3 regions of the Pseudomonas fragariae (ex Marin et al. 2024) genome follow, and region 2 is predicted to be linked to each of the others. Evidence: riboswitches for the same ligand, from Rfam matches in the RefSeq annotation. Region 2 holds a riboswitch; each other region holds the start of a gene.
The links. A riboswitch is a leader RNA that binds a small molecule or an ion and turns the genes downstream of it on or off. The one in region 2 is predicted to bind cobalamin.
Positions count from the first base shown of each region.

Region 1: it holds a riboswitch for cobalamin, as region 2 does, so the genes downstream of both, cobO (cob(I)yrinic acid a,c-diamide adenosyltransferase) here and AC54XV_RS15895 (ABC transporter substrate-binding protein) in region 2, are expected to answer to the same signal.
Region 3: it holds a riboswitch for cobalamin, as region 2 does, so the genes downstream of both, AC54XV_RS15490 (CbtB domain-containing protein) here and AC54XV_RS15895 (ABC transporter substrate-binding protein) in region 2, are expected to answer to the same signal.

Region 1 covers NZ_CM184369.1:4,378,500-4,381,766, reverse strand. The annotation lists gene AC54XV_RS18950 (PQQ-dependent sugar dehydrogenase) at 1-817, opposite strand, end outside; cobalamin riboswitch at 937-1,150, shown strand; gene cobO (cob(I)yrinic acid a,c-diamide adenosyltransferase) at 1,242-1,853, shown strand; gene AC54XV_RS18940 (cobyrinic acid a,c-diamide synthase CobB) at 1,879-3,174, shown strand; gene bluB (5,6-dimethylbenzimidazole synthase) at 3,171-3,267, shown strand, end outside.
Region 2 covers NZ_CM184369.1:3,718,974-3,722,240, reverse strand. The annotation lists gene AC54XV_RS15900 (FecCD family ABC transporter permease) at 1-326, opposite strand, end outside; gene AC54XV_RS15895 (ABC transporter substrate-binding protein) at 323-1,336, opposite strand; cobalamin riboswitch at 1,467-1,665, opposite strand; gene pmrG (lipopolysaccharide core heptose(II)-phosphate phosphatase PmrG) at 1,980-2,675, shown strand; gene AC54XV_RS15885 (phosphatase PAP2 family protein) at 2,642-3,267, shown strand, end outside.
Region 3 covers NZ_CM184369.1:3,611,626-3,614,892, reverse strand. The annotation lists gene cobM (precorrin-4 C(11)-methyltransferase) at 1-153, opposite strand, end outside; gene AC54XV_RS15500 (cobalamin biosynthesis protein) at 186-635, opposite strand; gene AC54XV_RS15495 (CbtA family protein) at 613-1,335, opposite strand; gene AC54XV_RS15490 (CbtB domain-containing protein) at 1,346-1,528, opposite strand; cobalamin riboswitch at 1,625-1,839, opposite strand; cobalamin riboswitch at 1,898-2,121, shown strand; gene cobW (cobalamin biosynthesis protein CobW) at 2,241-3,267, shown strand, end outside.

The DNA.
Region 1 (3,267 bases), 660 kb from region 2:
CGGTCTTCGGTTCCCAATCCATGCCGTTGGGGTTGCGCAGGCCGGACGCGAAGATCCGGTGGTTACCGGTAGCCGCGTCCACTTCCCAGATCGCCGCACGACCTTCTTCCTTGTCCATGCCGTTCTCGGCCACGTTGCTGTTGGAGCCCACGGTCACGTACAGCTTGCTGCCATCCTTGCTGGCGATGACGTTCTTGGTCCAGTGGTGATTGAGCGTGCCACCCGGCAGGTCGACCACTTCGGTCGCTTGCGCGCTGATCGAGGTCTGCCCGGATTCATACGGGAAGCTGATCAGGCGGTCAGTGTCGGCCACATACAGCTTGTTGCCCACCAGGGTCATGCCGAACGGCGAATTGAGGTTTTGCAGGAAAACCGTGCGCGTCTCTGCCACACCGTCCTTGTCCACGTCACGCAGCAAGGTGATGCGGTTGGCGCTGGGCACACCGGCACCGGCGCGGCCCATGACTTTTTCCATCACCCAGCCGCGAATGCCTTTGGAATCATCCGGTTTGGCGGGCGAATTGGTTTCCGCCACCAGCACGTCACCGTTGGGCAGCACATACAGCCAGCGCGGGTGGTCGAGGTTCTCGGCGAACGCAGCCACTTGTGTGCCCGGCGCGGCGACCGGCCTGGCGCCTTTTTCCCAGCCTACGGCAGGGGCGATGTTGACGGTCGGAATCAGCGTCTTGTTGGGCTCCGGCAGCTTGGGCGAGGGGCCTGTTCCATCCGAGACTTGCAGGCTCGACGACTCGCCGCAGGCAGCGAGGCCGCCGGCGACCAGCAGCAACACTGCGTAGTGGGGTCTGAGTTTGAACATGATCGATCTCCATTAACAAAGGCGTGGTCCAGTAACTGATAGAGGCACCGCCAACCCGCTAGGTTCAATCACGTTCCGCGGCGACGGTGTCGATTGACGCTCCCGGTCCAACCCTCTACCCTTCGCGGTTTGTTTCAGGTGCTCTGCAATCCTCGATTGGCAGAGTGAAACAGGGAAGCCGGTGTGGGTCGACAGATCCGATCCCGGCGCTGCCCCCGCAACGGTAAATGAGTCAAGGCTGTGCCTGACGCCACTGTGTTTCGACATGGGAAGGCGCGCAGCCGGGGTGACCCGCTCATGAGCCCGGAGACCGGCCTGAATCATTCAATGACATCACGGAGGGTGATGTTCTGTGCAGGGCGTTGCCGTGCTGTCCAGTGCTGTCCTTCCGTCTGTTGTCGCCTGCCCCGAGCGGAGAACCCAGATGAACGAATCCCCCGAACGCGACGAACGCCATCTGGCGCGCATGCAGCGCAAGAAAGCCTTCATGGACCAGCGTATTGCCAGCTCGCCCAACGAGTGCGGCCTGCTGCTGGTGTTGACCGGCAATGGCAAGGGCAAGAGCAGCTCGGCGTTCGGTATGCTCGCCCGGGCCATGGGCCACGACATGCAGTGTGGCGTGGTGCAGTTCATCAAGGGCCGCAACAGCACGGGCGAAGAAATGTTTTTCCGCCGTTTCCCCGAGCAGGTGCGCTATCACGTGATGGGCGAGGGCTTCACCTGGGAAACCCAGGATCGCCAGCGTGACATCGCCGCCGCTGAGGCCGCCTGGGCCGTGTCTCAGGAAATGCTTCGCGATCCGGCCATTGGTCTGGTGGTGCTCGACGAACTGAATATCGCCCTCAAACATGGCTACCTCGACCTCGAACAGGTGCTGAGCGATCTGCAGGCACGTCCGCCGATGCAGCACGTATTGGTGACTGGCCGCGGTGCCAAAGCCGAATTGATCGACCTGGCCGATACCGTTTCCGAGATCGGCGTGGTCAAGCACGCGTTTCAGGCCGGTATTCGTGCGCAGAAAGGTATCGAGCTGTGAACCCTTCATCATTGAGCGCATTGCAATGAGAGCCCCGCGTGATTGCCCGGCGGTACTGATCGCTGCGCCTGCCTCCGGGCAAGGCAAAACCACGGTGACCGCTGCACTGGCACGCCTGCACCGCAACCAGGGGCGCAAGGTCCGGGTGTTCAAGTGCGGCCCGGACTTTCTCGACCCGATGATTCTCGAGCGGGCCAGTGGCGCGCCGGTCTATCAACTCGACATGTGGATGGTCGGTGCCGATGAAAGCCGTCGCCTGTTGTGGGAAGCGGCTGACGAGGCCGACCTGATTCTGATCGAAGGGGTCATGGGCCTGTTCGATGGCACGCCGTCGAGCGCCGACCTGGCCCGGCATTTTGGCGTGCCGGTACTCGGTGTGATCGACGGCACGGCCATGGCGCAGACGTTTGGCGCACTGGCGCTGGGCCTGGCGCGCTATCAGCCTGATCTGCCGTTCGCCGGCGTGCTGGCCAATCGCGTCGGCACGGTACGCCATGCGCAGTTGCTGGAGAACAGCCTGACCGAAGGCCTGCGCTGGTACGGCGCCCTGTCCCGGGAGGTCGGCTTCGAATTGCCCAGCCGCCATCTGGGGCTGGTCCAGGCCAGTGAGCTCAATGATCTGGACGTGCGTCTGGACATGGCGGCTGCGGCGCTGGCCAGCACCTGCGAAGTGGCCTTGCCGCCGGCCGTGACCTTTACTGCGCCCGACCCGGTGCAGGTCGAGCCGCTGCTGCGCGGCATCCGCATCGCCATCGCGCGCGACGAAGCCTTTGCCTTTCTGTATGGCGCGAGCCTGGACCTGCTGAGGAACATGGGCGCCGAACTGAGCTTCTTCTCGCCGATCCATGATCGCGAGCTGCCCGACGCCGACAGCCTGTACCTGCCAGGCGGCTACCCGGAGCTGCACCACGTCGCGCTGGCCGCCAATGGCACGATGCAGGCTTCGATCAGGGCTCACCATATTGCCGGCAAGCCGATTCTCGCCGAGTGCGGCGGCATGCTCTATTTGCTCGAAGCCTTGACCGATGTCGAGGGCGTGCGCGCCGAACTGGTCGGCTTGCTGTCCGGTGAAGCGGTCATGCAGAAGCGTCTGGCCGCGCTGGCCTTGCAAGCCGTCGAGCTGCCCGAGGGCACGCTGCACGGTCACACTTATCACCATTCGCTGACCAGCACCGAGCTGCAGCCGATTGCGCGTGGCGTCAGCCCCAATGGCGGGCGCGGCGCAGAAGCGGTCTATCGCCTGGGTCGCCTGACCGCGTCCTACGTGCATTTCTATTTTCCTTCCTGCCCTCAGGCGATCGCGGCGCTGTTCAAACCATGACCGAGCAAGCGTTCAGCCCCGAAGAGCGGGCTGCGGTGTACCGCGCCATCGCCGAACGTCGCGACATGCGCCACTTCATCGGCGGCACGGTCG
Region 2 (3,267 bases):
GCGCCGGTCGAGGCCCCTGCGGAAATCCCCAGCAGATACGGGTCTGCCAGCGGGTTGCGCAATAACGATTGCAACACCACACCACAGATCGCCAGCCCGGCCCCGCAGGCGGCTGCGACAATGGCGCGGGTCAGCCGGTAGTTCCAGACGATGCCTTCGTCGATAGGGTCGAGCACATAGCCGGCAGCCCAGAGTTTGTTGGCCAGCACCTGAAAGACCACGTTCAGGCTGATCGAGGTTTCGCCGATCGCGGCCCCGATCATGATCGCCAGCACCAGCACCGCCGAAACCCAGAGCACATGACTCAATGCTATCGGCAATCTCATTTGGCAGCGTTGAAACGGTTGGCGGCGTCAGCCAGTTCCTCGAACCCGGTGAACAGACGCAGGCCAGCCTGCATGCCCTCGGCGTCGATGATCACGATCCGGTCATGCTTGACCGCGTCCATGTTGCGGGTCACCGGGTCGGTCTTGAGGAATTCGATTTTTTTCAGGTAATCGTCGGCCGGGAAGCGGCGGCGATCCATGCGCGCGATGACCAGAATGCTTGGGTTGGCCTTGGCGATGGTTTCCCAGCCCACGGTTGGCCACTCTTCGTCGGACTGGACGATATTGCGCATGCCCAGGCTGTTGAGCATGAAGTCCGGAATGCCTTTGCGGCCTGCCACGAAAGGGTCGCTGGCAAGGTCGGAGCTGGAGAACCAGAACAGCGCCGAGACGTCGTTGGCCTTGTTCTGCCTGACGTTGGCAATCGCCGCGCTCAGGCGGGCCTTGAGGTCGGTGACCAGCGCGTCGCCGCGATCCTGCACATCGAAGATCTGCGCCAGTTGCTCGATGCTCTTGTAGATGGTCTCGATGCGGAACGGCTCCAGGCGTGTGCCATCGGCGCCGACCAGATTGTCCTTGCCTTCGCAGTCGGACGGCAGGATGTAAGTGGGTATCTTCAGGTCATGGAACTGCTCGCGGGTGCCGACCGCGCCCTGTTTGCCGACCATCCACTCCAGCTGCACGGCCACCAGTTCCGGACGCTTGCCGATCACTGCCTCGAAACTGGGCTCGTTGTCGGCCAGGCGTTCGACCTTGTCGTTCTGCGCCTTGAAGCGTGGCAATACATTGTTGAACCACAGCGAAGTGCCGACCAGTCTGTCGCCCAAGCCCAGTTCGTAGAGCATTTCGGTGCCGGCCTGGCCAATGGTCACAGCCTTGGTTGGCGCATGCGTGAAGGTCAGGGTCGCGCCACAGTTTTCAAGGGTCAGCGGGTACTGAGTGGGGGCGGCGAGGGCCAGGGTGGACAGCGTCAGGCTGGCAGCGAGTGCGGCGAGGCGGGGCAGCGACATGGAATGCGGTCTCCGTTGGAGCAGGTGCCAGGGCGCAATGCACATCAGGAAACACATCCCCGGATGATGACCGGGCACGGCGGGAAATGCCGACGCGTGCGGATGTCCTTCCCGGACACCCCGCCGGTTAGTGGGTTGAAGCGGGTCGGCAGGTCTCCTGACTGACACGTCATCGCCAGGCTCCGGCCTTCCCGGATCACGATCCAGTGGCAGTCATGGAGCAGGCTCGGTGCCTACAGTTGCGGGGGCAGTTTCGTTTTTCGCCTGGTGAGAAAGGCGTGCGAATTCCCTGTTAGTTCCTCTCGGAAACCGACGCGCGGCATGGTAAACGATAAGCGTTTTAGTGGCTAATCCTTTGCAGCGCCGCTGCAGCAGACCGCCGGCCAGGTCAAAATCGTCCCGATGGACACGGAACTTTCCGGAAAAACGCTTAAATTATCTTCATGTTCACGCCCGTAAAACCGCAAAGCCCCATTCCAGAGGGCTCGCGTGAAAAATATGGCGCTGGGCCACAACACGTTTTTCACATCTTCTTCACTGCATCGGGACGATGCTGAACCTATCTTGCCTGCATGGGAGCGGCGCAGACCTCGGGCACTCCCTGGGTCAACGCCAGACATAGGTTCATGGCAGGAGTGGTCCCTTGACCGACACGATAATCAACAAGAATGTACTGCCCCGTTCGGGCATCAGTCAGCGCTACAAATTGCATCGGCACATCGTATCGATGTCTGTTGCCGTCGTGCTTACGGCTATCTGCGCGTGGTTCTACGCGGCCTTCTCGGGCGTGCACGTGGTGGACCTGGGGGTGGGCAGCAACCTGAGCGTTTCCGGCCTCCGCGAGCACTGGCGACAAGGCGATGTGGTGGTGATGATTCGCCATGCCGAACGCTGTGACCGCTCGAACAACCCGTGCATGAGCGACGCCGACGGCATTACCTCCAACGGCCGCGACGCCGCTCTGGCGGTGGGCGCCGGGTTGCAGAAAATGGGCATGGACCACGCGCGCCTGATCGCCAGCCCCAAGACCCGCACGCAACAGACTGCGCAACTGTTGGCCGGGCACGCGGTGGCTGGCCAAGACTGGATCAACGACTGTGACAGCGGCTTCATGAAGGCTGTGCAGGCTCACAAGGTCAGCGGCGAGAACATGGTGCTGGTGACCCACAGTGGCTGCATCGACCAGTTCGAACGCAAGGCCGGCGTACCTGGCGGCGAGCGCTCGAGTGAGTACGCCCAGGCGTTTTTCGTACAAATAGACGGCAGCCACCCGCCGAAAATCCTCGGCTCCCTGAATGCCGGGCAATGGGCAAACCTCAACAGCGAGCAATTCAATTGACGACCTCTTCCAGCGCCAGGCTGCGGTTTTACGGCATCAACTTGGGTGTACCGGTGTTTTTCGCTCTACTGGTCTTCGTTACTTTCGACCTGACCACGATCGACCGGCAACTGACTGATCTGTTTTTTGATTCGACGGCCGGGGTGTTTCCCGTCGGCCAGAGTCATCTGTTCGAGAACATCACGCACAGATGGGCGCGGATTCTTCCGAACTGGACCGGGGAACTGGCGATCATCGGTGCGATGCTGTCCTTTGTCTGGCCGTTGCTGGAAAAATATGATGATTCGCGCCTCGCGAGACGGCTGACGGGCTCTCGGTTGGGCACCTTCCTGCGCTTTGCACGCAGGCACCGGCTGGACTTCTTTTTCGTCATCGTTGCCTTTGCGCTGAGCACCGCCATGATCCATTACCTGAAAAGCCACACCAGCGTTTACTGCCCCGTCGAGACCACCTTGTACGGTGGCAGCCAGGCGCACATCGAGTGGTTCAGGAACTTCAACCTGCTGCATGAGGCTGGCGCCGGGCGATGCTGGCCGGGCGGTCATGCGTCAAGCGCGTTCAGTCTGCTCGCCCTGTACTTCGTGGCTCGTCG
Region 3 (3,267 bases), 110 kb from region 2:
GGTCACCTGCACGGCCTGATGACCTTCCAGCACGGCGAGGGGCACTAACGAGCCGGCGTAGATAATGACCGGGCAGCTGCGAATCAGGCGTTGGCCCTTGACGGTGATCAGCTCGGGATCGCCAGGGCCTGCGCCGATGAAATAGACAGTCAATGAATTCTCCGGGGTGAATGAGCGCGGGGAGATTATCCGCTGTGCGCAGGGCTGATTGCCAAGGCAAATGTGGCCTGCGCGCTTTTCTGCCGTTCGATTAGCAGCGTGGCGGTACCGTCTCCCAGTTGCGCCGCCAGCGCCAGAGCCGAGCCTTCGGCGACGCCATGACAGCCAGTGCTCTGGAACACCTGCGCAGAACGGTGCGTGAGGTGCAGTTCCCAGGCCACCAGTTGCGCAGCGTTGAAGCACACCAGCGGCACTGCCAGTTGCCCGGCCAGCTCAAGCAGGCCGGGCTCGGTTTGTTTCAGGTCGATGGACGCCAGCGCGGTCACCCGGCCGATGTCCAGCTCAAGTGCCTGCAGGCTTTGCTCGAGCAGATCGCGCAACAGCGCAGCCGAGCAGCCGCGCCGACAGCCCAGCCCGGCCACCAGTGCTGCGCCGGGTTGAAGCGTCGCTGGATCAGGCTTGATGCAGGTCGACATTGTCGTTATGCACATCGTTTCTGCGGAACAGCCAGGCACTGATCAATCCCAGCGCGACCCAGAACAGCGCGTTGGTCAGCAGCGAGGCCATCATGAACTGCGATTCCAGCGCCTCGGGAGCAAGGCTTTCATGGACCAGCGGCTGTGGCGCGCCAAGCACATGCGGGACCAGCAAAATCGCCACACCCAGTGCTTTGAGCAGCCAGTTCTGACCGAACACCAGCAAGGCCAGCCCGGCGGCAGTCGACGCGGCAGCGCCGAGCCACCACAACTGCCGCTGGCTCAGCTCGGCCGCGGCTGTGCCTGGCAGTTCGGGTGGCAGGCCAAAGGTGGGGGCCAGCACGAACACGGCAAAACCCGCCAGCCCCCACCATGCGCCTTGCACGGTGCGACCCGGCGCGCGCAGGGTGTAAAGCCCGGCAAGCATCAGCGCAAAGCCCACCGCGACCACCAGGTTACCGCCAGTGGTGGATAGCACACGCTGCCAGCCGTTTTCGGGCTCCCAGGCCGCTTCTTCATGGGCATGGCTGTGTTCGGCCATCGCGCCGTCCGCGTGCTGATGCAGTTGCTCGGCAGGCGCGTTTTCGTAGGTCTCGGCCTGCTGGATCAGCGGCACCACCCACAGGCTTTGCAGCAGGGTCAGCAGCAGGGCGGCGAGCAGGCCGGTGAAACCTGCGGTATAGGCGATTCGCTTGAACAATGTGTGGCCCTCAATGGCAAGGAAAGGCAGCGCTGTGACGGGTATCGTGTGCCGCGTTGTGTACGGCCGCGATGTGCGAGAAACCGGCGAAGTACACCAGGCAGGCGCCGAGAAGCGCAGCGCTGATGGCGGCGGTCAGGCGTTGAATGCGTGTGGAGCTGGGTGCGGCGGCGTGGCTGCTGATGGTCGACATGGCGTTCCCTCTTGATGATCGGCAAGTGGGCCACGCGCAAAAGAACCTGCCGGCAGACGCCGGAGGTTTCAACTGCGCCCGCCCACCGCGGGTTTGTCATTGCAAGCATATCGGGCCGGTCTCCGGGCTCGCGAGGGGCCAGGACGTCAATGCGTCAAAGCCTGCAAGGTCACCTTCCCATGCCAGCGGCACAGTGGATCAGACCTACGCTCGCTTACCGTTGCGGGGGCAGCACCGGACTTGCTCGACAACGCGAGCGCACCGGTTTCCCGTTTCACCCCGTGAGGGGCACCCGAAACAAGGCGCACAGGAGAGCATGGGCGGCGGGGCAGCGTCAATCTGAACGATTGACCTGTCTGCAGTCACTGCGTAGCCTTGCCGGTTCGAGGTTCTCCCCGGGTAAAACATCACCCAGTGGAGCTAAGACGGGAATGCGGTACAAGCCGCAGCTGCCCCCGCAACTGTAAACGGTCATGTTCATTGCACAGCCACTGCTGCGGCGGGAAGGCGCGATGAATGCGTGTCGGCACATTATTGATTGCCTGCCGCACGCCGCCGTGAGCCAGGAGACCTGCCTCGAACGGGCCACACATGCTGCGGCCCTGGAGAATTCTCACTACAACCGGGCGGGGTGATCCGGTGGCGATCCGATCTGCGTGTCATGCATGCGGTTCTCGTCCTGTTTGCCCGCCGCATTGCCAAAGGGCACCTGATGAAAACACTGGCCAAGCTTCCCGTCACCATCGTCACCGGCTTCCTCGGCTCGGGCAAGACCACCCTGTTGCGGCACATGCTCGACAACGCCGAAGGGCGGCGCATTGCGGTCATCGTCAATGAGTTCGGCGAGCTGGGCATCGACGGAGAAATCCTCAAGCAGTGCACGATCGGCTGCACCGAAGAAGAAGCCAACGGCCGGGTGTACGAACTGGCCAATGGCTGCCTGTGCTGCACCGTGCAGGAAGAGTTCTTCCCGGTGATGCGCGAACTGGTCGCGCGCCGTGGTGACCTGGACCATATCCTGATCGAAACCTCGGGGCTGGCGCTGCCCAAGCCGCTGGTCCAGGCTTTTCAGTGGCCGGAAATCCGCAACGCCTGCACGGTCGATGCGGTGATCACGGTGGTCGACAGCCCGGCGGTACTGGCCGGTACCTTCGCTGCCTTCCCGGATCAGGTCGATGCGCAGCGCAAACTCGATCCCAACCTGGACCACGAGTCGCCCCTGCACGAACTGTTTGCCGATCAACTGGCCAGCGCCGATCTGGTGATCCTCAACAAGGCCGACATGATCGACGCCGAAGGTCTGGCGACGGTGCGTGCCGAAGTTGCCGAGGAGCTGCCGCCTGCGGTCAAGGTGATCGAAGCCAGCAGCGGTCGCCTGCCGATCAGCGTGCTGCTGGGTGTTGGTGCCGAGTCCGAGCTGCACATCGACGCTCGCAAGACCCACCATGATCACCACGACGATGACGATCATGATGACCACGATCACGACGCGTTCGATTCGATTTCCCTGAAGCTGCCGCAAGCCGATGAAAAAGTCCTGCTCGATGCACTGAATCAACTGGTGGTGCAACACGGCATTCTGCGTGTGAAGGGCTTCGCGGCCATTCCCGGCAAGCCGATGCGCCTGCTGATTCAAGGTGTCGGCACGCGTTTCGACAAGCACTTCGACCGCGCCTGGCGTGCCGATGAAGAGCGTGCCACGCACCTGGTGCTGATTGGTCAGGAGCTGGATGCCGCAG